Regions from separate parts of the Bacillus sp. EB106-07-01-XG149 genome, predicted to be linked through region 3. Evidence: riboswitches for the same ligand, from Rfam matches in the RefSeq annotation. Region 3 holds a riboswitch; each other region holds the start of a gene.
The links. A riboswitch is a leader RNA that binds a small molecule or an ion and turns the genes downstream of it on or off. The one in region 3 is predicted to bind S-adenosylmethionine.
Positions count from the first base shown of each region.

Region 1: another riboswitch for S-adenosylmethionine. It lies ahead of metI (cystathionine gamma-synthase/O-acetylhomoserine thiolyase); the one in region 3 lies ahead of AC3WTA_RS26960 (ABC transporter permease).
Region 2: another riboswitch for S-adenosylmethionine. It lies ahead of AC3WTA_RS12555 (LLM class flavin-dependent oxidoreductase); the one in region 3 lies ahead of AC3WTA_RS26960 (ABC transporter permease).
Region 4: another riboswitch for S-adenosylmethionine. It lies ahead of mtnW (2,3-diketo-5-methylthiopentyl-1-phosphate enolase); the one in region 3 lies ahead of AC3WTA_RS26960 (ABC transporter permease).

Region 1 covers NZ_JBYTDP010000002.1:544,791-552,159, reverse strand. Annotated here, with positions in the region: gene AC3WTA_RS08965 (class I SAM-dependent methyltransferase) at 1-1,019, shown strand, start outside; gene AC3WTA_RS08960 (ArsR/SmtB family transcription factor) at 1,171-1,461, opposite strand; gene AC3WTA_RS08955 (cysteine hydrolase family protein) at 1,895-2,407, opposite strand; gene metC (cystathionine beta-lyase) at 2,569-3,732, opposite strand; gene metI (cystathionine gamma-synthase/O-acetylhomoserine thiolyase) at 3,729-4,841, opposite strand; SAM riboswitch class I at 5,084-5,193, opposite strand; SAM riboswitch class I at 5,397-5,506, shown strand; gene AC3WTA_RS08940 (bifunctional homocysteine S-methyltransferase/methylenetetrahydrofolate reductase) at 5,577-7,369, shown strand, end outside.
Region 2 covers NZ_JBYTDP010000003.1:55,025-62,393, reverse strand. Annotated here, with positions in the region: gene AC3WTA_RS12565 (hypothetical protein) at 1-173, opposite strand, end outside; gene AC3WTA_RS12560 (ATP-grasp domain-containing protein) at 650-1,606, opposite strand; gene AC3WTA_RS12555 (LLM class flavin-dependent oxidoreductase) at 1,599-2,657, opposite strand; SAM riboswitch class I at 2,740-2,845, opposite strand; gene AC3WTA_RS12550 (hypothetical protein) at 3,087-3,293, shown strand; gene AC3WTA_RS12545 (hypothetical protein) at 3,618-4,007, opposite strand; gene AC3WTA_RS12540 (DUF4352 domain-containing protein) at 4,299-4,850, shown strand; gene AC3WTA_RS12535 (SH3 domain-containing protein) at 5,043-5,393, opposite strand; gene AC3WTA_RS12530 (DAK2 domain-containing protein) at 5,622-5,789, opposite strand; gene AC3WTA_RS12525 (RrF2 family transcriptional regulator) at 5,971-6,477, opposite strand; gene AC3WTA_RS12520 (FMN-dependent NADH-azoreductase) at 6,688-7,329, shown strand.
Region 3 covers NZ_JBYTDP010000012.1:60,065-67,433, reverse strand. Annotated here, with positions in the region: gene AC3WTA_RS26980 (DUF3981 domain-containing protein) at 1-875, shown strand, start outside; gene AC3WTA_RS26975 (multidrug effflux MFS transporter) at 1,002-2,252, shown strand; gene AC3WTA_RS26970 (hypothetical protein) at 2,500-3,003, shown strand; gene AC3WTA_RS26965 (DUF3951 domain-containing protein) at 3,022-3,183, opposite strand; SAM riboswitch class I at 3,366-3,471, shown strand; gene AC3WTA_RS26960 (ABC transporter permease) at 3,606-4,523, shown strand; gene AC3WTA_RS26955 (ABC transporter permease) at 4,541-5,545, shown strand; gene AC3WTA_RS26950 (ABC transporter ATP-binding protein) at 5,502-6,512, shown strand; gene AC3WTA_RS26945 (ABC transporter ATP-binding protein) at 6,509-7,282, shown strand; gene AC3WTA_RS26940 (peptide ABC transporter substrate-binding protein) at 7,296-7,369, shown strand, end outside.
Region 4 covers NZ_JBYTDP010000002.1:353,569-360,937, forward strand. Annotated here, with positions in the region: gene mtnK (S-methyl-5-thioribose kinase) at 1-703, opposite strand, end outside; SAM riboswitch class I at 795-937, opposite strand; gene AC3WTA_RS07805 (carbon-nitrogen family hydrolase) at 1,009-1,872, opposite strand; gene AC3WTA_RS07810 (pyridoxal phosphate-dependent aminotransferase) at 1,887-3,065, shown strand; SAM riboswitch class I at 3,130-3,235, shown strand; gene mtnW (2,3-diketo-5-methylthiopentyl-1-phosphate enolase) at 3,300-4,544, shown strand; gene mtnX (2-hydroxy-3-keto-5-methylthiopentenyl-1-phosphate phosphatase) at 4,541-5,200, shown strand; gene AC3WTA_RS07825 (methylthioribulose 1-phosphate dehydratase) at 5,197-5,835, shown strand; gene AC3WTA_RS07830 (1,2-dihydroxy-3-keto-5-methylthiopentene dioxygenase) at 5,813-6,325, shown strand; gene AC3WTA_RS07835 (hypothetical protein) at 6,631-6,906, shown strand; gene AC3WTA_RS07840 (DUF3909 family protein) at 6,958-7,290, opposite strand; gene AC3WTA_RS07845 (NAD(P)-dependent oxidoreductase) at 7,296-7,369, opposite strand, start outside.

The DNA.
Region 1 (7,369 bases), on a different contig from region 3:
AGGGACATGGCTATTATATGAAGGAACGTGAAAAAATTGGAAGACAAGGGGATTTTTTTACAAGTAGCAACGTATCCTCTGTTTTTGCAAAAACATTTGCTAAGTTTTTTATTCGTCTTGTTGAAAATGGTGAAGTTGCTCCGAATATTTGTGAGATTGGTGGGGGAACAGGAAGGTTTGCCTATGATGTTTTACAAGAGTGGAAGCAAGTATCTCCAGAAACCTTTATTGATTTAAACTATTCAATGATTGAAATGAGCCCTTTTCATAAAAACTTACAGCAGAAAAATCTTTGTTCGTTTTCTAATGTGTCGTATTATACGTCGCATAGTGAAATGGGAGAATCGTTCGAAGGGATTCTTTTTTCGAATGAGTTATTTGATGCATTTCCTGTTGAAGTAATTGAGAAGAGAAATGGAATATTGTATGAAGTACGTGTTACGTACACAGAGGAGGGGAAACTCGCAGAAGTATGTAGACCGCTACAGAAAAATATTGGTCGATACTTATTGAAATATAATATTCATCTTGCTGAAGGTCAGCGTTTTGAAGTGCCACTTGCGATGGAAGAATATATAGTAGAAATTGCGAAATGGTTTCAACGAGGTGTATGTATTACCGTTGATTATGGATACACAAAAGAAGAATGGATGCATCCTGCACATCAAGAAGGAAGTTTAAGAGGATATTACGAGCATAAGTTAATCGGTAATCCTTTAGAGCATCCAGGTGAAATGGATCTTACTACTCATATTCATTGGGACGAACTGAAAGAGATGTTTAGCCTGCAAGGCATGAATATAGTATGGCATAAGAAGCAATCGGAGTTTTTGTTAGCAGCAGGAATATTAGATCAGCTTACGGGTCACCAAGATCGAAATCCTTTTTCTGAAACTCAAAAACAAAATCGTGCAGTTCGTTCTATGATTTTGAGCGGAGGATTAGGGAGTGCATTTGATGTTGTGATACATACGAAACATATGCAACAGTTACACTTGGATCAGCATTTGAAAATATAAAAAAACAAGACACAGCATATTTCTGTGTCTTGTTTTTTAATACGACTTTTTAATTATGTAGCATCATATATTTTCTCTCATGATATATATTTATATTAAAGATATGAGATAAAAAATATAAAATACGCCCTTTTTCTCTGTTTATGAGCTCTTAACCTAATAATACGCGAACGAGTTGAATAATTGTCTCGTTTTCTACTTTGTAATAAATTTCCAATCCTTTTCTTTCACTTGAAACGATTTTAGCACTTTTTAATTTTGCTAAATGCTGTGAAATTGTAGATTGTGGCATGTTTAAGCCAGTGTACATTGTAGAAACGTTGCTTGGACCACGTTCAATTAATCCTTTTACAATACATAAGCGAACAGGATGAGCAAGTACTTTCAATAATTCTGCATTGCTTTCATATAGTTCTATTTCTTTTTGAAAGGTTTCTAACATGTTCTTTTCCACCTCCGTGTGAGCTGTTATACCATACTATACATACCAAAAAATTAAAGAAAAGAAAACAGTTGTTGCAGAAAAAAATTCCTAAAGTAAAGAAATTGTAAGAAAAGAGACCCTGATGTAAATAAAGTAGATAAATTTGCATGGTTTTGTAAAATGACACTTTTGGGTGAAAATTTCGATGCGTTTTAAAAATTGAAAGATATAGATATATTTGTAACACAATTTTATCATGATTTTCTTATTCTTTCAAATGAATATACAAAATTTTTAAAATAATAAGAAAAAGGAATTATAATGCTATATATAGAATATAAAACAGGTTAAAAGAAAAGAAGCTGAATGTAGTTAGCTTCTTTATGGTGATAACAAAATATTTGAGTATAGCTGATAAATTTTAGAATTACCAAGAAAGTAGTTATGTATTCTAGAGTTCATCTTTTATCAGCTTTAAAAATCTGCGGTTCCATATGTTCTCATAAAAATCAATTGTCTCTTTTGCGGACATAAACGGATTATTTAACGTAGAGGTTGCTTTCTGTACCATGAAGTTTTCGTATTCTAGTCCATGGGAAAATTTAATCGTAGCATCCATACAGTACTCTGTTTGGGCACCACAAAATTCAATACGGTGTACAGATAATTGTTCTAAAATCTCTTTCAAGTTTGTTTTATAAAATGAATTGGCATGTGTTTTTCTTACAAAAAAATCTTGTTCCTGAACATCTAGATCAGCATGAATAGCCCAAAGTTCTTTTTCGGGTACTAAATCATCATCACAATGTTGAATAAAAATGATTGGTTTATTTGATTTTCTGTATGAAGAAATTCTTTTATTTACTTTTGTAAGTAAATTTTGTAAATCGAATAAATGCTCTTCGCTATAACATACTCCATTTTGTAAATCGATAACGATTAAAACATCTGCACAAGTATCCATTATTTTTGCCCCTTTTTTACTTCTTAATATATCAATTAATTCATTATTTAGAAATAGATGGTGCTCTTTCGTTTTTTTATGAACTATACGAAAAGTAAAAAATATACGTAACGGCATAAAAAAGAAGATATGAAAACTTAATTTCATATCTTCTGTTCGTTCTATGCATTTACAGGTTCTTCTACATAAGAAAGGGCATTTTCAAAATCGGATATTAAATCGTCAACATTTTCAAGGCCGACGGATAACCGAAGTAATGAATTAGAAATCCCTCTTTCATCACGAGCTTCTTGCGACAGTGCTGCATGTGACATTTTAGCTGGGTAGGAAAGAATCGATTCGACAGCTCCTAAACTAACTGCAAAGACAGGTAATTTTACTTTTGATAAAAATTGGCGGAGTGCGTCTTCTGATTGTAAAGTGAAAGATAGGACAGCTCCAGCTGATGTAGCTTGAGATTGTTGAATATCAAATCCAAGATGTGTTTGTAAGCCAGGATAATAGACATTTTTAACTTTAGCGTGCTCTTGTAAATAATGTGCAATTTTATTGGCGTTTGCAGCTGAATGCTCAAGACGTACATGCAATGTTTTTAGACCGCGAAGTACGAGAGAACAATCTTGAGGACCTAAAATAGCGCCAAATGCATTTTGTAAAAATCCAAGTTTTTGAGCGAGTTCGGCATCTTTTACAACAGCTAATCCGGCAGTAACATCACTATGACCGGCAATGAATTTTGTGGCACTATGAAGAACGACATCGGCGCCAAGATCAAGTGGTTTCTGGAATAGTGGTGTCAAAAATGTATTATCAACAAAAGTAAGGGCGTCAATAGATTTTGCAAGTTTAGAAACAGCACGAATATCTGTCACTTTTAAAAGTGGATTAGAGGGTGTTTCCACATAAAAGAGTTTTGTATTTGGCTTAATTTTTTGCTTTATTTCTTCTAAATTGGTCATATCAACAAATGTATGTGACACACCGTAACGGGAGAGCACTTCAGTTATAATTCGATAAGTGCCTCCGTATACGTCCTCTGAAATGAGTACGTGATCGCCTTGTGAAAGAAGGAGGAATGCAGTAGAAATCGCTGCAATTCCTGATGCGAAGGCAAACCCCTTTGTTCCTCCTTCTAATAAAGCAATGATATCTTCAAGAGCTTCACGAGTTGGATTACCAGAGCGACTATAGTCATATTTTCCGAACGTATCTACATCAAACTGGTGGAATGTTGATGTATTATAGATGGGAACGTTAACAGCTCCTGTTTGCGAGTCATGTTTATATTGGTTGTGCAGTAAGAGTGTATCTATAGAATAACTCATATTCTTATACCTTCTTTTACAAGTTTAATGGCTTGCTTTAAGTCTTGAATTAAATCGTTACTATTTTCAATGCCAACGGAAAATCGCAGAAGACGATTACATACACCGTTTGCTGTTCTGATTTCTTCAGGAATATCAGCATGTGTTTGCGTTGCTGGATACGTCATTAAACTTTCAACACCACCAAGACTTTCAGCAAATGTAATTAAGGATAAAGATTGTAAGAATGGATTAATCCATGTTTCATCTTTCAGACGAAATGAGATCATGCCGCCTCTTCCAGGATAAAATACATCTGTCACCCCGTCTTCATCATTTAAATAAGCAACAACTGCTTTTGCATTTTCTTCATGTTGTCTCATGCGAAGCGCTAACGTTTTCATACCACGAATTAATAGCCATGAGTCAAATGGACTTAAGACCGCACCAGAGGCATTATGATAATGAGCGATTTCCTCACAAAGTTCCTTTCCTCTTGCAACGACAAGTCCGCTTAGGACATCGTTATGTCCCCCTAAATATTTCGTTGCGCTATGAAGTACAATGTCGGCACCTTCTGTTAATGGCTGCTGTATATAAGGCGTATAGAATGTGTTGTCTACAATAAGAAGTAGTCCGTGTCTTTTGGCTACGGTTGCGACAGCGGCAATATCGGTAACTTGCATTAACGGATTAGTTGGAGTTTCTATGAAAATAGCCTTCGTTTCAGTTGTGATAGCTTGCTCAATTTGTTTAATAGATTGTGTATTTACGTATCTACATCGAACGTTCCACTTTTTTTCATGCTCAGAAAATAATCGATAAGTGCCCCCGTATAAATCTTCGGATACAATAAGTTCGTCTCCAGAACGGAATAGGGAGAGGACGAGGAGAACAGCTGCCATCCCTGAACTACAGGCATAACCTTGTTCACCATATTCTAAGTCTGCGATTGCCTGCTCTAAAAGACCACGAGTTGGATTGCCAGTTCGTGAATAGTCAAAGCCAGTAGAGTTACCAATTCCTTCGTGACGATAAGCAGTTGAAAAATAAACAGGTGGGTTAACAGTTCCTGTTGTAGTTTCGCTCCGGTTTCCGATTTGTGCTAGTTTTGTTTCAATAGTTGACATGTGAAAATTCCTCCTTTTTAAATTAACAATTAAGTGAATGTAAAGTGAAACTTTAATCAGTGAGGGGGGCATTCCCCACTGATTATCAGTCCTCACCAATCGGGCTTTTACGGGCAGTCGATTCCCACCTAACTTCTTTGTTCTAGCTGAATTTTGAGTTGGGAATCTTACTGCCCGTTAATGCGGGGTAAAATAAAAAAAGCCTTCTAAAGAAGAAGGCTTTCGGTTTGAATAGAGTCTTCTTCTCATCTGTCAAATCTTTCACAATTTGCTGGAATTAGCACCTTATTAACAAATGTTAATGGTTGCTGAGGCGTCATAGGGCCAGTCCCTCTACCTCTCTAGATAAGAATGTTCGTATGAAATTTTATTATGTTTTTAACTTTACAACAAAAGATAATTGAATTGCAACTTTATTTTAAATAATTTTTATTTTTCCGCAAGTGTCATTGACTTTTGCATTTGTGCATGCTAAATTTATTAAAAAATTAACAAACATTGTTAAAAGGGGAACGTATTTCCTTTTAGCTACATAAATAAAATAATAAAGACAAACTCTTATTGAGAGCGGTGGAGGGAAAGGCCCTGTGAAACCCGGCAACCTTCAAACAAAATGTTTGAAACGGTGCTAATACCTGCAAAACGAATGTTTTGCATGATAAGAGGAGGATTGATTATGTCCCCCTCTTCAAAGTGAAGAGGGGGTTTTTATATTGATGGAAATGAGGGAGATTTGTGAAATTACTAGATTTATTATCAAAAGGAATTGTAATAGGTGATGGCGCGGTTGGAACGTTATTACATTCACATGGCTTGCAAAGTAGTTTTGAAGAATTAAATATATCTGATCCGGATTTAATTATATCGATTCATAAGCAATATGTAGCTGCTGGGGCTGATGTAATTCAAACAAATACGTACGGAGCAAATGAAGCGAAATTACGTATGTATGGTTTAGAAAATCAAGTTACTGAAATTAATAGAGCGGCAGTAAAATTGGCGAAAGCATCTGTGACAGAGAGAAATGCAATTTTAGGAACAATTGGTGGCATGAAACATATCGGAGCTGTTACAACAACTGATATGGAGCGAGAATTTATGCTACTTGAGCAGGCAAGTGCATTACTAGAAGAACAGGTTGATGGACTGCTATTAGAGACTTTCTATGATGAGTTTGAATTACTTCATGCTGTTCAGGTGTTACGAAAACAAACGAATATTCCAATTGTAGCTCAATTAGCATTGCATGAGGCAGGTACAACTCAAAATGGAAATGATGTAAATGAAATATTAAAACAGCTTTTAGATTACGGTGCAAATGTTGTTGGATTGAACTGTCAACTAGGGCCACTTCACATGACGGAAGCTTTTAAAATGATATCGATTCCGCAAAATGGGTACTTGTCAGCATATCCGAATGCAGGTCTCCCAAATTATGTGGAGGGACGTTACGTATATGAGGGAAGTCCAGCTTATTTCGAAGCGATGACACCGAAATTTATTGAGCAAGGTATTCGGTTATTAGGTGGTTGTTGTGGCACGACTCCAGAACATATTGAAAGTATGAAACGTGCAATTGCAAATGTTACACCTGTAATAGAAAAGGATACGATTCAAAGACCGAAAGTAGTTCATACACACGAGAAACGTTCAAAAGCTCATGTCACATTAGCAGAGAAAGCAAAAAAACAAACGACAGTAGTAGTGGAATTAGATCCACCGAAAACATTAGATACGCAGCGATTTTTTGAAGGAGCAAGAGCATTGAAAAGAGCTGGTGCAGATGCTATTACTCTAGCAGATAATTCATTAGCATCGCCTCGCATCTCGAATATGGCAATGGGGGCATTATTAACGAAGCACGATATTCCGGTATTGACGCATTTAACGTGTAGAGATCATAACGTCATTGGACTACAGTCTCATTTATTAGGCTTATCGGCGTTAGGTATGGAAGAAGTGTTAGCTTTAACTGGTGATCCAGCACGCGTTGGTGATTTTCCAGGTGCCACTTCTGTATATGATTTGTCCTCTATTGAGCTCATTAAAATGATTAAAGAAATGAACGACGGACGCTCGATTTTAGGGAAATCAATAGGTCCAGCAACAAGGTTTTCAGTGGGAGGTGCGTTTAATCCGCATGTAAGACATTTAAAAGCAGCGGTTAAGCGGATGGAACGGAAAATAGATGCTGGAGCGGAATATTTCTTAACTCAGCCAATTTATGATATCGCGTTAATTGAAGAAGTGTATGAAGCGACAAAGCATTTGGAACAACCTATTTTTATTGGGATTATGCCATTAATAAGTAAAAGGAATGCAGATTTCCTTCATTTTGAGGTGCCGGGTATTACTCTACCTGAAGAAATAAGGGAGAGAATGGATGGACATGAAACGAAAGAGGCAGCAATTGAGGAAGGGATTCGCATTTCACAAGAATTGATCGATGTGGCGATGAAATATTTTAACGGCATTTATCTTATTACACCATTTCTAAAATATGAAATTACAGAACATCTTGTTAAATA
Region 2 (7,369 bases), on a different contig from region 3:
TGTGATAAATGCTCTGAAACTTTTCTTTTACCCCATTTTCTAGGAAACCATTGAAAAACCTTAGGAACATTATGTTTTTTGTTATACCATACGTTCAATCTCCAAAAAATCAAGAAAAACGAGACAATCACTACAGTACAAAAAATATCAAAATATGAAATTCCTAAAATCATATAATATATTCTCCATTTTCATTAAAGCTCAGATAATTTTTTTCTTATATAAAATCAGAGAAAGGATAGCAACCTCCCGCCCTAACAATATATAGTTATATGCAGCTTATCACACAATTCTATTAGAGGAAATATCATCGAAATACCCTCAAATTATATCTATCTAAAAACAAAATATAGACTTATTCAATTTTACGATACATTTATATGTTACGTTGGATAAGTCCTTTTATAAGTCGTTTTTTTAATGTAGATACCATTATTTCAATACAATAGAAGCGATTATTGAAATATATATAGGCATAAGAAGATCCCCCCTAGTTTAAGCTAGAGGGGATCTTCTTATGCCTATTTCAAACTACTCACAATCTCCGCAAATATCACTTCAAACGCATGCACACCTGCATCTGGATATCCTAAACTTGGTCATATGACCACGATTACTTTAACAAAGGTTTTCACTAGAACCTTCTATACTATTTAACTAACTCTACTTGCTTTTCTAATTCTCTTCCAAGGAATGTAGCAAGCTCAAGCATACCAAATTGATTTGCTACAGACTCTGCGCCAGAATTATAGTTTGTGTTTGTATTAATATCATACGTATAAATTGTTCCATCCGAACTGCGAATAAATTCAATACCAGCAACGGTAATTTCATTTTCTTCCAAAAACTCTTTGTATTGTTCAATAATTGGCTCTTGGAAGTCCGATATAATTTCAAATTTTGTTGATGACTCTTTCTTACTCTCTTCTCCTACTGGGCAAAAAGCATCTTGAATCGAACACGCATCTGCTGGACAAAGTTCAAATCCTTCTGATGTATCTACTTTAACTGCATATACAAACTGACCGCCTACAAACTCACAACGTGTAATATATGGTTCTGGCGCTTCAATATATTGCTGGATTAAAGTAATTCCATCAATGGGTTCTTCAAACGTCGGACCATCCAAATATTGTTCTAAAGCATCAATGGAATGAAACAGTTGAACACCAAGGCCTTTACCTGCACGGTTATGCTTTGTAATAAACGGTACTTCCCCTAAATCCTTTGCTGCTTTTACTATATGATCACGGCCAACAGCACCAATTGTTTTCGGCACTTGTATCCCAAATTTTCTTAATGCTGCATATTGATTTAATTTACTTACTTCAAGGCGTAATGCACGAGACCCATTAAATACTGTTCGCCCGTATCCCTCTAACCAAGCAAGAACCCCTTCAGTCAATTCAGGTGCATATCGATGCCCTCTCGTATGTGAAGAAGCACTCATGCGGCTATAAAAAACACCTTGGGGAGGTTCTTGTTCTAATGAAAGTGTTCCTTCATTTAAAAGCCATTCCTCATACGGTAACTCCAGTTCTTCCAACCTTTTCACTAAATGATCCGTCCATTCCTTATTCTCATGTAATATGTAAATTTTACTCATTTGTAATCAATTCCTTTCTTTTTGCTTCAACTAATGGCATTACTTTTTCAGAAAATCGTTTCATCTCTTCAAGCTGTGGCGAAAATTGTAAAAGTAATAACGTAACACCCCCTTTTTCAAAAGCAAGTATCCTTTCTGCAATTTGTTCTGGTGTTCCGATTAAATTAGGACGTAACCCGCGATTAGATACGGAATAATCATTGAGCTTCACTTGCTGTTCCAAATGCGATTTACTAATAAAGTCTTGATAACCCGCATAACCTAAAGCATCGTCTTTCACATCCGTTATGCGTCTCCATTCCTCTAATGCCTCTTCTTCTGTATCACGACAAATAACGTAAGCCGCAAGCCCGAATGACTGCAATGGCTCCTCTGTAACTTTCTTTCTACGATTCTTCATATCTTCTATTTTCACAGATACTTCTTCCACTGTTCCCCCGTGCATTACATATGCATCCGCGTGGTTGACAATGACCTCTTTTCCTCGCTCACTCTCACCACCTGCATAAAGCTTAATGCCTTGTTTCTGCACAGGTTTTGGACTTAAATGTGTATGATGAAGCTCATAAAACTTCCCTTTATAAGAAAACTCTTCTTCTTTCCAAAGCTCTTTCAAAACTGTTACAAATTCCTCTGTGCGATCATATCTTTCATCATGTGCAGTAAATACCCCGCCGTACTGTCTCGCTTCTTCTTCCCACCATGCCGAAACTACATTCAATGTAAAACGACCATTACTTAATTGATCAATATTTGCTGCCATTTTCGCTGTAACTGCTGGATTGTGGAAACCAGGTCTTACAGCTGTCATAATCTCTAATTTATCCGTCACTGCTGCAAGTGCTGCCGCAGTTGTCCACGCTTCTAAACTTGGTGCCGAAACACCTTTTATATCATTTAAATTTAATTCTGCAATAAGTGTTGTTGAAAAACCTAATTGTTCTGCTGCTTGCGCTGTTTGTTTTGCATACTCAAACGTAGGCGGCATAGATTCATCATCTACATTTCGAAGCCATCCCCCAAAAATCGGCAACCAAAAACCGTACTCCACTACCTATTCCCCCTTTAACTTTTAACCATAAAAAAAGCTACTCTTATCGAAATAAGAGTAGCCTTCTTGACTAAGTGAACCTCTCTTATCTTTCAGGTGTTTTTCACCTGCAGGATTTGGCACCTTTCGTCTAAAACGAGGTTGCCGAAGTTTCATAGGGCCCGTCCCTCCACTTCTCAGCATAAGAATTGTTTGATTTCCATTTATTATAATCATCAGAATCATAAAAATCAATCCTTTAATACTTATTTTTCCGATATACATTAAATGATATATGAAAAATCATATTGTTATAGAGATTTATAAGGGTATTGTGTTGTTTTACTTACGAATATATAAAGGGGTATGTTGTATCATGTCGAAAACATCATGTATAACCAAGTTGCTTTACTTCTATCTTAAAAACACAGCAAATGAGGTGTTAGTAGCATGAAAAATAAACGATGCGAGAATTGTGGTTCTACTACATTTAAAGAAGGAAGAGTTGGATCTGCTTATCATGCATATGTTTGTGAAGATGATTCTAGTAGGCTCTTTTCAGTGGGGAAACGTTCCAAACTATTAACTACATTTTGTTTAGAATGTGGTGAGGTGAAATCATTTAGAGTGGAGAAGCCGGAAATATTTAAAGAATAAAATAATACTAATTACATATTATGAAGATGGTTATTAATGATGGTAACGTTCAAGCATTTCGCCTACCTTTAGAATTGGAATATTGGGTACTTTCATCTATAGGTGCTGCTTCACTAGGAAAAATCTGTTCCTCTGTAAAGTTGCTTTCGGAATAATAGACACGAAATTTCATGTTAAATGCAAATAAACAAGGAACCCATTAGTCGGTTCCTTGTTTATTTAGCTAAAGCAGACTTCTTTGGAGAACCCAAATAAAAGTTAAATCGAATCCTATTTAACATTTCCCTTCAAATATATGACAGTAAAGAATACATCATCACGGTGTCAGCAAGCAAAAGTGTATTCTGCATTTCTAAAAACAGTAGATGGCAGATTGTGACCTGCTGAATCTGCTAAGAAAGAATATACAAGAACATCCTTAACATCATCTTTATTTCCACTAATGATAACATCAAGAAAATCTTCTATTTGGAATTCTGGAGTAAACAATACAATCTTAGTCGTTCTGTTTGGTTCTAAAGAAACAAAAGTACGAGAAATTTCAACTAATTCATTTTGAGTTGGGAAAGAAATGTTTCGACTTCTCTTAACAGTTACCGTTACATTACTAGTATGACAGCGTGAATCATTGTTTAACATAATGTTGAGAGCAGTTGGAATAATCCCATTTTCAGAAACTGGAACTCGAAACACTCCAGTAGATTTATGAGCCATATAATCACATCCTTTCAAAATAAAATATATTTACAATATATTAGATGCAAGAAACGTTCATTTTGATAGGGACAAATTATATGATTAATATATTTATAATAACCCTCGGTATTACTAAGACAATGATTTACAAGATTAACAAATATCGTGAGACCCAATCGAATGTATAGTAAAAGTAAAAGAATAAGGTGTCTAAAAGATTCCCTATTTTGAGCCAATAATGAGACATTATGTTAATCTTATATGTATAGTTGCACAAAATTGAGAAACTTAAGGAGACAGATTAATTTTATGAGAAAATCATTCATATTACTTACTTTAATTCTAGTATTAGTCAGTTTTACGGCTGCTTGCACACAAGATAAAAAAGATAGTGCCGTTGAAAATGGTCCAATAGAAGAACCAACCGCAAAAAATGAAAATGAAGAATTAATAAATTTTGAAGAAAAAGAAGATATGACCCGCTTGGAACAAGGTATTTTATTAGTTGGTGAGAGTGTTAAGGGAGGCTATTACTTGACCGCCGTTCAAAATGCATATTTAAATGCTAGTAACGATTCCGTCGTTGTTAATGTCTCTGTAAAAAATGTACGAGGTCAAACGATTGGACTATCAGAATTAAAATATAACTTAAAAGATGAAAAAGCCGGAAAGGCCTATGAAGGAAAGGTGCTTGATCAAAACCCTTCTGGTATACAAGTTACACCAAATGAAACGGTAGAATTGAAAATAGCTTTTGAAGTACCAAGTATCGCAGATGAATATATGTTTTATATTGAAAGCTCTTTAGATCCTCTAGGAGCACGCTGGAAAATCGATAAGTTGCAATCACAAAAAAACTAAGTCTCAAATAAGCAAAAAACAATGAAAAATTTGATATAGATACAAATGAATAATATATAAACATAAAACCATCGATTTAATGAATCGTTGGTTTTTTTCAAAAAATGCTCCATTAAAAACTAGGAGACAAAAAAGAACTAATCCCTAGAAGAGATTAGCTCAATACATCAAAAGCTATTATAGTACATAGTTTTATGAGCAAACGTTATATAATGTTGTATGGGATACATAACCTGTCATCCCTTTATATGTAACTTTTAACCACTGTTTAGAATTACTGTAATGACCTTGAACATATTCACCAGTTACCCATGTTCCAGTAATTTTCGCACCATCATTAAATGTATGTAAGACAGGTGATCCAACAGTGTAACCACTGCGCATCTTTGCACCATATACACCTACCGTACCTCCCTTTGCACAAGCTGCTACTACAGTTTTATTTTCAGTAGTATTCGTAGCCGCAAAAGCAGAGCCGTTAAATGTAAACAAAGTAAACATAAAAGCTGTTAATAAAGTACAAATAGATAAGCGACGTAACAAAATAAATTCCCCCTTTTTTATAATATATTGCTTCATAAATGATTATCTTAAATATTCTAACTATTTTCAATATATTAATGTTGAGAAATATTAGTTGTAGTTTTGAAATAAGATTTTATCAAAAATATTAACAAACTCATATTTTACAGAGAGAGCACCGAAAGAAATGTTCTACATATCAACTATAAAAATCCCCTCCACCACAAGGCAGAGGGGATCTTCACATTCCTATTTCAAACTACCCGCAATCTCCGTAAAGATAACTCCAAGCGCATGCGCACCTGCATCTGGATATCCTAAGCTTCTTTCACCAACTGTACCGGCGCGGCCCATGCGAGCTACGATTTCTTTCGTGTACTCTGCTCCTTTTTCACTATGTTTAAAATATCTGAACACATAAATTCATTTACTTTTTACGAAAATAAAATTGTATTTTTTAGAATTTCAATGTTAATCAATTTGAAACTTTATGAGTTAATTAAATGTGATATTTAAAGAAGGAATTTGTGATGAAGTACTCACATGATGGAATTAATGTTAAAAAACAAAAAAACTCTAACTAATTCGTCATGGCGATTTAGTTAGAGTTTTTTTGTTTGAAGTATTCACGAGTATCTACCCTTATCTTTTCAGGTAAAACAATATCAAGTTCTTTATCTAACCATGCAAGAGTCTTTTTACGAAGAAACTCACGCATGTGTTCTTCTGCTTCAAGCATTACTAAGTTAATTGTACAAGAAGAATTGCTAGGCTCACAAGAATTACAAGCGTCGTCTCGATATAGTAGACCATTTTGTACAATATTTTTACATTGAAAAATAGGTTTTGGGCCTTCGACGGCTTCTATTACATCCCAAAAAGAAATATCTTCTGGAGACTTAGCTAACCTGTATCCTCCTTTTACACCTGGGACAGAATTCACAATGTCAGCTTTAGATAATTTACCGAAAACTTTTGAAAGAAATGTTTCAGAAAGTCCTTGAAACTCTGCCAAATCTTTTATTCCAACACTTTCCTTGGAAGGAGCATTGATTAAATAAACTAGGCAATGCAAGGCATATTCAACCCCAACACTATATTGCATATACAAATCACCTGCTTTTTATTTTAAGGGTTATCAAATTGTATCTTAGGACCATTTAGAATTTTAGTCAAATAAAAAAAGGCTCTTTTAGAATAGTATGTATTTCATTTGACAAAAATAATTTCAGAGATTATATTAAAGACAATATTAATCGACGATTAACATTGTCGACAATTAAAACGTAAAAACTTTTAAAAAGGGGAAATACAAATGAACAAAACACTTATTATAAACGCACATCCGAAAGTGGATGATACATCATCAGTCAGCATTAAGGTTCTTAACCACTTTTTAGTATCTTATAAAGAATTAATTCCTAATAATGAAACGATTGAACAGATTAATTTATACGATGATGTAGTACCAATGATAGATAAAACTGTTTTAAGTGCATGGGAAAAACAAGGAACTGAACAAGAGTTAACTGGTGAAGAACAAAAAGTAACGGAGCGTATGTCCGAAATTTTACAACAATTTAAAAGTGCAAATACGTATGTTATCGTATTACCTTTGCACAATTTTAATATTCCATCAAAGTTAAAGGATTACATGGACAATATTATGATTGCACGTGAAACATTTAAATATACTGAAACCGGATCAGTAGGACTACTTAAAGATGGAAGAAGAATGCTTGTTATACAAGCAAGTGGAGGAATCTATACAAATGATGATTGGTATACAGAAGTGGAATACTCTCATAAATATCTAAAAGCAATGTTTAACTTCCTTGGTATTGAAGATTATCAAATCGTTCGTGCACAAGGAACAGCATTACTAGATCCAAATGAAGTATTACAAAATGCCTATAAAGAAGTTGAAGAGGCTGCTTCTAGATTGGCTAACAAATAAAAGTTTTCACTGGAAGAATGATGGTTATCAATAAAGATCC
Region 3 (7,369 bases):
GATTTGAGGTAGAGGGCGTTGTAGTAGTAGATGCACAAACAGGTGAAGTGAAAAGATATGATAAAGGAAAAGCGCCTAAATTTGTTGATGGTGTATTAAATCACGAGACCGCATCTACATTAAATACGTACTTCGGTAAATATATTCACGGATTTTGGAATACGAAATTCTCGCAAACGGATATGAAGATTCCGACTGAGTGGGGAACGAAAGAAGGAGTTACACCAATATTCGGTAAGGATGGAACGTTATATTACTTTACTGATTTCACCTCCCCGAAAGAGGGAGTAGATTCTGCGTTAGGTTACTCGCTTATCGATGCGCGTACAGGTAAGTTGTATTACTATAACGGAAAAGAAGTGAAGGGAATTATGGATGGTTCAGCTGCTTCGGAAGTAGTGGATAATTCCTTTAAGAGAGAGAAATGGCATGGAACGATGCCGGTTATTTATAACGTGTATGGTAAACCTTCTTGGATTGTACCTGTTATTGATGACGGGGGATTAGTACGTGCTCATACAGTTATCTATGCTTCTAATGCGAAAATATTTGCAACAGGTTCGACGCAAAAAGAAGCGCTTGAGAATTATAAAAATGCGCTGAGTGGAAGTGGAGATTCATTTAGACCGACTTCAAATGGTAAAGAAGCACAAAAAGAAGGCGTTGTACAACGTGTATATAAAGAAAAATCAGGTGAAAATACAATTGTGTATGTACTGTTAGAGAATGAACAAAAAGTATTTATGATACCGGTGAAGAAATTCCCATATGCTATGTTTACAGAAGTGGGAGATCCAATTCAAATCACATATTTAGATACAGGAGAGGCGATGTCTTCCGTATCTAAATTTACAAATAGCAATTTGAAAAAGTAAAGCGATAGAAATTCTATCGCTTTTTTTACGGTATGAAACAGGAAAATGCACTATACTTGACGTATGTTTATGTTGTAACTATAATTGTTACGATTTAGTATTTATCGGAAAGGGTGAACGGAAAAAGTGAATGGAGTTAATCACGAAATATATAAACCTGTAAAGACAAATAGGTTATGGATGATTCTTGTATTAGGGACACTTACGGCGATTGGGCCATTATCTATTGATATGTATTTGCCTTCTTTACCAAAATTAACGGATGATTTACAAACAGGCGCATCTCTTGCACAGCTTACATTGACAGCTTGTTTGCTTGGGCTTTCAGTAGGACAATTATTTGTTGGTTCAATTAGTGACATTTACGGAAGGCGCAAACCTCTTATTATCGCTCTTATTATTTATGTTGCTTCTTCTTTACTTTGTGCTATTGCACCATCTATTTGGAGTTTAGTGTTATTACGCTTCTTACAAGGAGCTTCAGGATCGGCTGGGATTGTTATATCACGTGCAATGGTACGTGACATGTATTCAGGTTCTGAAATGACAAAGTTTTTCTCGTTGCTCATGTTAGTAAACGGAGCAGCGCCTATTTTAGCACCGATTATTGGGGGACAATTACTACAGTTCACAACATGGCGCGGTGTCTTCATCGTTCTTGGGGCAATTAGTGTATTTATGTTAATATCAGCTACTTTCGTATTACGTGAAACATTACCTCCTGAAGAAAGAGAAACAGGTGGATTGTCAGGGACGTTGGCGACGTACGGAAAACTGTTAAAGGATCGTCTGTTTATGGGATATGCATTGTCACAAGGGCTAGTAACGGCGGCAATGTTTGCATACATTTCGGGCTCACCATTTGTGTTGCAGAACATATACGGAGCATCACCACAGCAATTTAGTTTATTCTTTGCGATTAACGGTATCGGTATTATTATTGCTAGTCAGGTTACGGGTCGTTTAGCGGGGAAAGTGAATGAGAAAACTTTATTCGTTTCCGGTATTATTATTGCAGCTGTTGGTGGTTTATCTTTACTACTGACAATTGTACTAGGAATAGGTTTAATTGGTGTTTTATGTTCGTTATTCCTTGTTGTATCAAGTGTCGGGGTTGTATCAACAACTGGTTTCTCATTAGCGATGAGAAACCAGAAACAAGCTGCAGGAACGGCATCGGCTTTATTAGGTTTATTACAGTTCATTTCAGGAGCACTTGTTGCACCGTTAGTAGGTATTGGTGGAAGCAACACCGCATTACCGATGGGGGTTGTGATAGCTCTTTGTGAAATTGGTGCTGTGTTATGTTATCTATTTATGGCCAGAAGAAGTGAGAAGCAGTTTGAACTGCAACAAAGACAAAATTTAGAGGCTTAATAAAAAAAGAGCTGATTCAAACATGTGTTGAATCAGCTCTTTTTTCATTTCTTTGAAATAACTTATACAGTGTTGTAAGGTGATGCAAAAGTTATTTGCATAAAGTGACGATACTGTGACAAAAATGTTGGTGTGTATATTAAGGTAGCGTCTTAAGTGTAAAAAGTAGGATGTTCTCGGTATAATAACAAGTGGAGATAAAAGAAACTATAATGAGTAGTAGCTGTAGATAAAAGGAGAAGAAGAGATGAAGAAGGTTTTGGGTATTGCTGTAATGGGAAGTATGATCCTTCTAGCAGGATGTAATGGAAATAAAGATACGAAAGAACCGAAAGAAAAGGTAGAGCAATCTACTGAGCAAACAGAAGAGATGAAAGAATACCGTGCAGTACATGAAAAATACGATATGAAAATGAATAAAGAAATTAATAAAGCACTACAGTTATTTGAAGTGGCAAAAGAAAAGGGCGGTAAGGAAATAACGAATGCTAACTATAAAGAAGATGTGCAAAAAGTAACGACTAGCATGCTAGAAGATATTGATAATATACGTAAAGAAATTCGTGTTCCAAAGTCGAAAGAGCAAGAACATGAGGTATACGCTGGTTTCTTGAATGAATCGGAACAAGCAATGAAAAAATTACAGAAGTTAGCTAAAGAAGAAGACTCATCATTGATTCGTGATATAGAAATTAACTTTGCAACAGCATCAACATACTATAAACGTTTTCAAGCAGAAACGAAAAAATAACCTTGCGCACGCGCAAGGTTATTTTTTCTTCTTACCATCTCCGTCTTCATTCTCGGATACTAATACATTCTGTTCTTCGTGAAATGCAGAGGTTATTTGTCCGGTAATATTATCGAATGGAGTATAAAAAGAAATGATACGTTTCTTTTTAATAAAGAGTTTATCCCGTAAAACCCCCACTGATTAAAGTTTCACTTTATAGAAGCCGATGATGACAAGTATAACGGATTGTTAAGGGTAACTCTATAGTAGTAAGAAATAAAAACTTATTTTTCTAAATATATCCAATTTGATTGACTTTTCATTTTTTCAGAATTATAATTCAAAATATACAATTTGAACCAAATAATAATATAGCAATTTACTTATCCAGAGAGGTAGAGGGACTGGCCCTATGACACCTCAGCAGCGGGTTCTGTAACAGGAACACCGTGCTAATTCCAGCAAGCAAGTCTTGAAAGATAAGTGATGGGCCTTCGTTTATTCAGCCTTGATCTTATTTTTTAAGATCAAGGCTTTTTGTGTTTTAAGAAGCGGAAAAGTAATAGGAACAAATATGTCAATAAAACAAAGTAAACACATTTGTTTAGGGGGTTATTGAAGTGTATGTTATTAAAAAACTATCGGTTATGGTGTTCACGCTATGGGTCATTACAACAGTAACATTTTTGATTATGCATATCATTCCAGGGGATCCATTTTCATCAGATGCGAAAATCTTTCCTGAAGAAGTGATACAAAACATGAGAGCGAAGTATCACCTTGATGAACCGTTATGGAATCAATATGTTGCTTATTTAGATGGCGTAGTTCATTTTGATTTTGGTGAATCTGTTCAATCCACAGGTCAAGGTGTATCAGAAATTATAACGACAGGATTTGGTCCCTCAGCGATTATTGGTTTACAAGCACTTGTTATTTCATTATTAGTCGGAATTGCAGCAGGTACATTTGCAGCTCTATATCATGGGAAAGTAATTGATTATAGTGTGAGCTTACTCGCGATTCTCGGTATTTCTATTCCAAGTTTTATTTTAGCACCACTATTTATACAAGTATTTGCTATTCAATTTGAACTTTTACCAGTAGCGTCTTGGGGCACATTCGAACATACGGTATTGCCATCCTTCGCATTAGCGTTAGGACCAATCGCGGTTATTACAAGATTTGTTCGCTCTAATATGATTGAAGTTTTGCAGAGTGATTATATTAAGCTAGCGATAGCGAAAGGCATACCAATTAAGAAAATCATTATAAGACATGCTCTTCGAAATGCGATTGTTCCAGTACTTACATTTGTTGGACCGTTAATGGCTGGACTTTTAACAGGGACTTTCGTTATTGAAAAAATATTTTCCATTCCTGGTCTAGGAAAATATTTTGTAGATAGTATTTTTAACCGGGATTATCCGGTCATTATGGGAACAACGATTTTCTATAGTGCATTATTAATTTCTTGTATTTTCATTACAGATATTATTCACCGTATTGTTGATCCGCGTATTCGTTCTATTACGTAAGGAGGGGGGACATTTAAATGGGAGCTTATGAAATCAATAAACAGTTATTAACGAATGAGGAGAAAAAAGAATTAACGATAAATAAAGATCAGCAAACGATTAGTCGAAAGAAGGAAGTGTTTCGCAAGTTTATATCAAACCCTATAGCAGTTTTAGGGGCAGTGACGTTATTACTAATTATTATTTTCTCACTGGTTGGCGAAAGTTTAACGTCATTTACTGCGAGTGAACAAGTGAAAGAAGCAACTAATTTACCTCCTAGTAGCGAGCATTGGTTCGGAACTGATGATTTAGGAAGAGACATATGGGCGCGTACTTGGGCTGGTGGAAAAATTTCACTAACAGTTGGATTAGTAGCAGCAGCGCTAGACATAGGTCTTGGTGTACTGATCGGAGGTTTTAGCGGATATGTAAGAGGGCGTAATCGTCTTGGAACGTTAATAGATGAATGGATTATACGAGGGATTGAAGTGTTATATGGTATCCCATATTTATTAATTGTTATTTTACTATTGATCGTGATGAAACCAGGACTTTTTACAATTATAATTGCTCTTGCGTTAACAGGATGGATTGGCATGGCACGTCTCGTTAGAGCGCAAGTCTTGTCTTTAAAACAAAGAGAATTTGTTATTGCAGCAGAGCGATTAGGTACATCGCATATGAAGATTATATACGGACATATCATTCCGAATTTAACAGGCATTATTATCGTAAATTTATCATTTACAATTCCAGCAGCTATTTTCTCAGAATCATTTTTAAGCTTTATCGGACTCGGAGTACAATCACCAGCAGCGAGCTGGGGAACGATGACGAACGATGCACTCGGGACACTACTAAGCGGAGAATGGTGGCAATTATTCTTCCCAGCAATCATGATTGCACTCATTATGTTTGCATTTAATGCAATTGGTGATGGTTTGCAAGATGCAATTGATCCGAAGATTGTAAAACGGAATCGAAAGGAGAAAAAACATGGGACAGCTCTTATCTTTAGAAAACGTAACATTGGCCGTTGAAAAAGAGAATAGTAAGCAAGCAATTGTGAAGCATGTTTCCTTTTCTATTAATGAAGGTGAAATCGTTGCACTTGTAGGAGAAAGTGGTTCAGGAAAAAGTGTTACAGCACAATCTATTGTCGGATTAAATCAAGAATCTATTCACATTGATGACGGAAGCATCTCTTTCCAATCTCAAGGATTGACGAATTTACAAGAATCAGAATGGAATCAAATTCGAGGGGAAGATATTTCGTTTATCTTTCAAGACCCTCTGTCCTCTTTAAATCCGACGATGAAAGTAGGAAGGCAAATTACAGAAGTGATTTTGCAACATGAGAAAAAATCGAAAAGAGAAGCAAAAGAAATTGCGATTAACTTATTAAATGATTTAGGGATACATGAAGCAGAGAAACGTTTTGAACAGTACCCACATCAATTAAGCGGAGGTATGAGGCAACGTATTTGTTTAGCAATTGCGTTTGCGTGTCACCCAAAGCTCGTTATTGCAGATGAGCCTACAACTGCATTAGATGTAACGATTCAAAAGCAAATTATGGGGTTATTAAAAGAGCGAAAAGAAAAACAAAATACGAGTATTTTATTAATTACCCACGATTTGGCACTTGTACGTGAAGTAGCAGATCGAGTAGTTGTGATGTACGGGGGACGTGTTGTTGAAAAAGGGACGATACAAGAAGTGATAGGTTCACCTAAGCACCCATATACGATAAGTTTATTGCAAGCTATTCCGAATATGGATGATTCTGAAAAGGTACTTAGGGCCATTGAGGGAACAACACCATCAATTGAAACGTTAAATAGCTTTGGGTGCCCATTTGTAAATAGATGCCCAGTAGCAATACAAGAATGTGTTCATCGTTTCCCTGATAGAACAGCATATTCTGGGGAACACAGTTCACATTGTTGGCAACATGTTCTAGAGCATGACCAAGCGAAATCAAAAGAGAAGGTGAATGCCTCATGACGACAGATTTAATTACTGTAAAGCAAGTAACGAAAACGTATGGAAGTAAAAAGAAAGAAATCATAGCGCTAAAAGATATATCACTTTCTATCCCGAAAGGAACAACGCTTGGCATTATTGGAGAAAGTGGTTCAGGAAAGACAACACTTGGTAAGCTCATAGCTGGGATCGAGAGCCTAACGTCTGGTCAAATTGATTATAACGGTCAAGTTGTTCACAAGTTGAAATCAGCTCATAAGCGAGATTTCTTGCAGAAAGTACAATTCATTTTTCAAGATTCAACAGCTGCATTAAATCCGCGCTGGAAAGTACGCGATAGCGTAACAGAAGGATATATTTCATTCGGTTTAGGAGATAAAGGATTGAAAGATGAGGTAGCAGGTGATGCGCTAGAACGTGTTGGATTAGATAGACGATATATTGATCGATACCCACACGAATTTAGCGGAGGACAACGTCAACGGATCGCTATTGCAAGGGCGTTATTATGTGAGCCAGAAGTATTAATTCTGGATGAACCAATTTCAGCGTTAGATGTTTCACTTCAAATCCAAATTGTGCACTTGTTGCAAAAGATTCAAAAGGAACAAGGCTATACATATTTATTTATCGCGCATGATTTGCCGATGGTTCACTATTTATGTGAAAAGGTAGCTGTCTTATATAAAGGAGAACTTGTTGAATTTGGAAATACGGATGAAGTATTCCGTAATCCTCAACATTCTTATACAAAAACATTATTAGCATCAACACCAAAAATTTCGGGTTAAAGGAGAATGTAGGATGAAGAAATTTTTATTATTTGTCATTATGACCGTATTAGCAATTACTTCTGTCGCTTGCGGTAAAAAAGAGGC
Region 4 (7,369 bases), on a different contig from region 3:
GTGATGAAAAAATACTACCAGTATGTAAATCACCATGAATAAGCGCTTCTTTTCTTGTTAAGAACTTATATTTATATTGCGCGACTTTTAATTTTAAATTTTTGTCACTCCACAGTTCATCCACCGCTAGTTGTAACTCTGGTTCATAATCATTCGTATCATAATGACTAAACGGATCTGTAAACACTAAATCTTCCGTAATTTTACTAAGATCTGGATTAACAAATTCACTATCTAACACTCTTTTCTCTTCTGATTGTAAACCGAAATCTGAAGTATAAAACAAAACATGTGCTAGAAAGCGACCAATATGTTGGGATAAAAGTGGGTACTCCTCTCCATCTATTAATCCTTTTCTTGTAATTGTTAGCCTTGATAAGTCTTCTATGACCGTTACTGCTAACTCTTCATCATGACTGTACACTACCGGCACATATTCCGGCACATACTTCGCAAAAATTTGTAATGCTTTACTTTCAATCGTCGCTCTTTTTATAGACAGTGGCCAGCTCTCACCAACTACTTTCGCATATGGCAGTGCTTGTTTTATTATAATAGACTTCTCTCCATCATCTAATTTGAACACGTAATTTAAATTTCCATCTCCAATTTCATGACAAACTACATTTGCTTTCTTTTCAAAATAACCGTGTTCTTTCGCATATTGTATAGCTGTTGTTTCAGTTAATGAATAATATCCCATCGTCTTCTCCCCCTTTTTTAAATTCAGAGGTTTTTCTGACGTAGAAAAACCTCTTTCCACAAAGAAAGAGGTTTGAAGTTTATCTTCTCCCCTCTTATCTGCCAGAAAGGTTTACTTTCTGCTGGAATTAGCACCGTGCCTTTTGGCGTAAATAAACGCCCCATTTCACAATGGTATTACGGTCGGTTGCTGGGCTTCATCGGGCCAAATCCCTCCACCTGCTCTTGATAAGAGTTGTATAATTTTTTGAATTTTTAACTTTATGTTGAAGACTATACCAAGAATAAAAATCACTTGTCAATATTTTATTTGTATAATTCTGGACGACGATCTGCAAAAACTGGAATTCCTTTGCGTACTTCTTTAATTTTCTCAAAATGAAGCTCTCCAAATAAAATTGATTCTTCTTCATTCGCTTCTACAACAACTTCGCCCCAAGGATCGACAATTAAAGAATGACCGGCAAACTCATTATTCGGATCCTTTCCTGCCCTATTACATGCAACAACATAACACTGATTTTCAACTGCTCTTGCTTGCAATAGCAAACGCCAATGAGCTAAACGAACCAATGGCCATTCTGCTACAACAAATAAAACTTTTGCACCTTTAGCAGTATGAACACGCATCCACTCCGGAAAACGAATGTCATAACAAATTGTACCGGCGCACTCTACATCATCTAGCTTAAATTCACCTGTACTATTTCCAGCGATTAAATATTTATGTTCATCCATAAGCTGAAATAAATGTACTTTACTATATTCATTGACTAGTTCTCCTTCCTTGTTTACCACATACATTGTATTTGTAACACCTTGCTCTGTTTGCTTCGCTATAGACCCACCGACAATATGTACACCATATTGCTTCGACCATTCTTTCAGCTTTTCTTTCGTTTGCAATCCATCCCTATCTGCAATTTCAGTAAGCCTCGTTAAATCATATCCCGTTGTCCATAGTTCTGGTAAGACAATAACGTCTGGTCTTTCCTTCATCGCTTCGCTTATTTTATTTTTAGCATTCTCAATATTTTTTTCTACATCTCCAAAGACAATGTCCATTTGAATACATGCGACTTTCATTTTGTCAGCCCCATTCATAATTTTTTCTTTACAAAATACTGGAAAGATTATATCATTTGTCACTAGAATTGTAACAACTTTCAAAAGAGGTGGAAAGTATGAAATTATTTCAACCTTCTGAGATAGTAACATCATTGCCAACACAATTTTTCGCTTCACTTGTTGCAAAAGTTAACAAAGTCGTAGCAGCTGGTCACGATGTTATTAATCTTGGTCAAGGTAATCCAGATCAACCAACACCGCAGCATATCGTAAAAGCTTTACAAGATGCTGCTGAAAAGACCATTCATCATAAATATCCGCCATTTCGCGGACACGAAAGTTTAAAAGAAGCCGTGGCAACATTCTATCAACGCGAATATGATGTAGTAGTAAATCCAAAAACAGAAGTTGCTATTTTGTTTGGTGGAAAAGCTGGATTAGTAGAATTACCACTTTGTTTTACAAACCCTGGTGATACTATTCTCGTTCCAGATCCAGGCTATCCAGATTATTTATCAGGAGTTGCTTTAGCAAAAGCACAATTTGAAACAATGCCGCTTATTGCAGAAAATAATTTTTTACCAGATTATACAAAAATTGATGCCACTACCGCTGAGCGTGCAAAGTTAATGTTTTTAAACTATCCAAATAATCCTACCGGTGCTACTGCATCAAAAGATTTCTTTGATGAAACCATTCATTTTGCTAATAAACATAATATATTAGTCATTCATGATTTTGCTTACGGTGCTATTGGATTCGATGGTCAAAAACCTGTTAGTTTCTTGCAAGCAGACGGTGGTAAAGATACAGGTATTGAAATTTACACTCTATCGAAAACTTTCAATATGGCTGGATGGCGCATCGCTTTTGCTGTAGGGAATGAAAGTGTGATTGAGACAATTAACTTATTACAAGATCATATGTATGTTAGTATTTTTGGTGCAGTTCAAGATGCTGCCCGCGAAGCACTATTAAGTTCACAGTCTTGCGTAATAGACCTTGTAAATAGTTACGAATCTCGAAGAAACGCTCTTGTTTCAGCTTGTCACTCAATTGGTTGGAATGTAGATATTCCAACAGGCTCATTCTTTGCATGGCTTCCTGTTCCGAAAGGATATACATCTGAGCAATTTTCTGATATTTTACTAGAAAAAGCACACGTTGCAGTTGCTCCTGGTGTTGGATTTGGTGAACATGGCGAAGGATATGTCCGTGTTGGTCTCTTGCATACAGAAGATAGATTACGAGAAGCCATTAATCGAATTGATAAATTAAATTTTTTCAAAAAATAATTGACAACATGAAAAATATCTGACAAAATTCAGTTATCTTAAAAATTTAAACATTTCTAAATACTTCTTATCAAGAGCAGGTGGAGGGACGAGCCCGACGAAACCCGGCAACCGATCTACAATTGTAGACACGGTGCTAATTCTCGCAGCATTATGCTGACAGATAAGGAGCTGGTTGTAAAAAAACCTCTCCTTAGCTGAGAGGTTTTTTTATTTAACTAGGAGGTTTTAACAATGAGCGGAATTATAGCAACGTATTTAATCCATGATGATTCACATAACTTAGAAAAAAAGGCCGAGCAAATTGCACTCGGTTTAACAATTGGCTCTTGGACTCATTTGCCACACTTATTGCAAGAACAATTAAAACACCATAAAGGCAACGTCATTCATGTTGAGGAACTAGCTGAACAAGAACATACCAATTCGTATTTACGTAAAAAAGTTAAACGCGGGATTATTAAAATCGAATATCCGTTATTAAACTTCAGTCCGGACTTACCAGCAATTTTAACAACTACATTCGGAAAGCTATCACTTGATGGTGAAGTGAAATTAATCGACTTAACATTTTCAGACGAGTTAAAACAATATTTCCCTGGTCCAAAATTCGGGATAGATGGTATTCGAAATCTTTTACAAGTGCATGAGCGTCCCCTTTTAATGAGTATTTTTAAAGGAATGATTGGACGAAATATTGGTTATTTAAAAACGCAATTACGCGATCAAGCAATTGGTGGTGTAGATATAGTAAAAGATGATGAAATATTATTTGAGAATACATTAACACCACTTACGAAACGCATTGTATCTGGAAAAGAAGTTTTACAATCCGTATATGAAACATACGGACATAAAACGTTATATGCCGTAAATTTAACAGGACGAACTTTTGATTTAAAAGAAAATGCGAAACGCGCAGTGCAAGCTGGGGCAGATATTCTATTATTTAACGTATTTGCTTACGGACTAGATGTACTACAATCACTTGCAGAAGATGATGAAATCCCAGTTCCTATTATGGCACACCCTGCTGTAAGTGGTGCTTATTCAGCATCCAAGTTATATGGAGTTTCCTCTCCATTATTACTAGGAAAGCTACTACGTTATGCTGGGGCTGACTTTTCATTATTCCCATCTCCATACGGAAGTGTTGCTCTAGAAAAAGAGGAGGCTCTTGCTATCTCAAAATATTTAACTGAAGACGATGCATTTTTCAAGAAGAGTTTTTCTGTTCCGTCTGCTGGTATTCACCCTGGTTTCGTTCCCTTTATTCTACGAGATTTCGGTAAAGATGTTGTTATTAATGCTGGCGGCGGGATACATGGACATCCGAGTGGAGCGCAAGGGGGCGGTAAAGCTTTCCATACTGCAATTAATGCTACTTTGCAAAATACACCACTCCATGAAGTAGATGACATAAATTTGCATAGTGCACTTCAAATATGGGGAAATCCCTCTCATGGGGTGAAATTATGAGTATTCAAGTATTTTGTGATTTCGATGGCACGATTACAAATAATGATAACATTATGTCCATTATGGAAAAATTTGCACCACCAGAAGCCGAAGAAGTAAAGAATAGAATTTTATCACAAGAGCTGTCTATTCAAGAAGGTGTTTCTCAATTATTTCAATTAATACCTACTAGTCTACACGATGATATGATTCAATTTTTAATAGAAACTGCTGAAATCCGTAGTGGTTTTCATGAATTTATACAATTTGTAAATGAAAATAACATTTCTTTTTACGTTATATCAGGTGGAATGGATTTCTTCGTCTATCCACTCTTACAAGGAATCATTCCAAAAGAGCAAATTTACTGTAATGAAACAGACTTTTCAAATGAATTCATTACAGTTAAGTGGCCTCATCCTTGTGATCATCATTGTCAAAATCATTGCGGATTATGCAAATCATCTTTAATCCGTAAATTAAGTGATACGAATGACTTCCATATTGTGATTGGAGATTCAATTACTGATTTACAAGCTGCGAAACAAGCAGATAAAGTATTTGCTCGCGACTTCCTTATTACAAAGTGTGAAGAGAATTATATTGCTTATACACCGTTTGAAACATTTCACGATGTTCAAACCCAATTAAAACATTTGTTGGAGGTGAAATCATGAAACAACTTTTTCGTCAATGGTATGACTTAAGCGAGATAAAAAAAGAATTAACAACACGAAATTGGTTTCCAGCAACGAGTGGTAATATTTCTATAAAGGTTAGTCATGAGCCACTTACTTTTCTTATTACAGCAAGTGGTAAAGATAAAACAAAAACTACTCCAGATGATTTTCTATTAGTAGATCATCTAGGGCTTCCCGTATTAGAGACTGAATTACGCCCTTCAGCAGAAACAATATTGCATACACATATTTATAACAATACGAATGCTGGGTGCGTACTTCATGTTCATACAACTGATAATAATGTCATCACAAATTTATATAGTGATGCAGTCACCCTTCAAAATCAAGAAATTATTAAAGCTCTCGATATTTGGGAAGAAGGTGCAACAATTCACATTCCTATTATCGAAAACCATGCCCATATCCCAACGCTTGGAGAAAACTTCCGAAAACATATACAAGGAGATTCGGGAGCAGTATTAATCCGTAACCACGGTATTACCGTATGGGGCCGAGATAGCTTTGATGCAAAGAAAAGATTAGAAGCTTATGAGTTTTTATTCCAATTTCATATAAAACTATTATCAATTCAAGGAGGCGTTTCTAATGGCGCAAATTCGTATTCATGAAGTAAATACTCGCATCGAAAATGAAGTAGAAGTATCTAAATTTCTACAAGAGGAAGGCGTTTTATATGAGAAATGGAATATTTCTAAGCTTCCTACTCATTTAAATGAAAATTATTCGTTAACAGATGAAAACAAGGCTGAAATATTAGCTGTGTTTTCAAAAGAAATCGCTGATGTTTCAGCGCGCCGAGGCTATAAAGCACATGATGTAATTTCACTTTCAAATAGCACACCTAACCTTGACGAATTATTAATTAACTTCCAAAAAGAACACCATCATACCGATGATGAAGTTCGCTTTATTGTTAGTGGTCATGGCATCTTTGCTATTGAAGGAAAAGATGGGAAATTCTTTGACGTTGAACTTGAGCCAGGCGATCTCATATCTGTTCCTGAAAATGCAAGACATTATTTTACCTTGCAAGATGATCGTCAAGTTGTAGCTATTCGTATTTTTGTTACAACTGAAGGCTGGGTTCCAATTTATTAAGGTAGTTAGTTGAATAAAAGGACTTGGATCCCCTTTTCCAACCTTTTATTCACTCTACATATATACATCCTCCTATGGAACAGGCTTATTTCAAAAAGTGAAATAAGCCTGATTTTTTATTTTCTCAAACATATGAGTCCTTCTATGCCAAAACAATCTCCCCTTCTATTTTTTAAGCAAATTTTTCAACACTTTTTGAACATTTATTGAACTTTTTTTGATTTTTTCTGAAAATTCTGTTTTGTGTATGATATACTACAATTAAATAAAAAGGAAAAGAATATCGCAAACAGAGGGGGATAATCATGAGTTTACTTATCGCACTTATACTAGGGGTTACGTGTGGAGCACTTCCTGTTATTCTAGGAGCTATTATGGAAGAGTTGGAAGTTGGTGTTTTAGGTTTTGTCGCATCTTGTGTAAGCGCTTTATTTTTTGGCTTATTCGGTGCTATTCCTGTTTCAATTCTGTGTGCATTTTATATAGTACGCCATGCTCGTGCAAAACAATTCGGTCCTAATCACATCGCGCAAGTTATTCCATTTCCAATCGAACGATGCCGCAGAGCTTCTAGCTTATAATTATAAAAATTAAATATACCTAAATAAATAAAAGTCCTCAAATGAGGACTTTTATTTATTTTCTTCTAGAAATTGAAACAATTCTTGTAAGTGCAAGGCGTCTTCACTATAGCTAACAGATACGTGACATATACCGTCAATCTCTGCTTGCATATAAAGATCAACCCCATCTCGATCATATTTCAATGCCAAATAAAACTCCATTTCTTCTAACATCTTTTTTGAAGTTCGAATAACATAATGCCCCTTCTCATCTCTTCCATATTCGAATTCCGGCCCAAAATCATATTTTTGTTTAAAAGCTTCTTTTTGTTTTTCACTAATTTGTATACAAGTTGCTCGTTGTACATTATCAATCATCTCATCAAATCTTTGTAGATCCATCTCATTTACCCCTTTATGTATTTTTTGTATAACACTTGTGTTCCGCTATTCTCTTCCCCATCTTTTATTAACTCCTCAT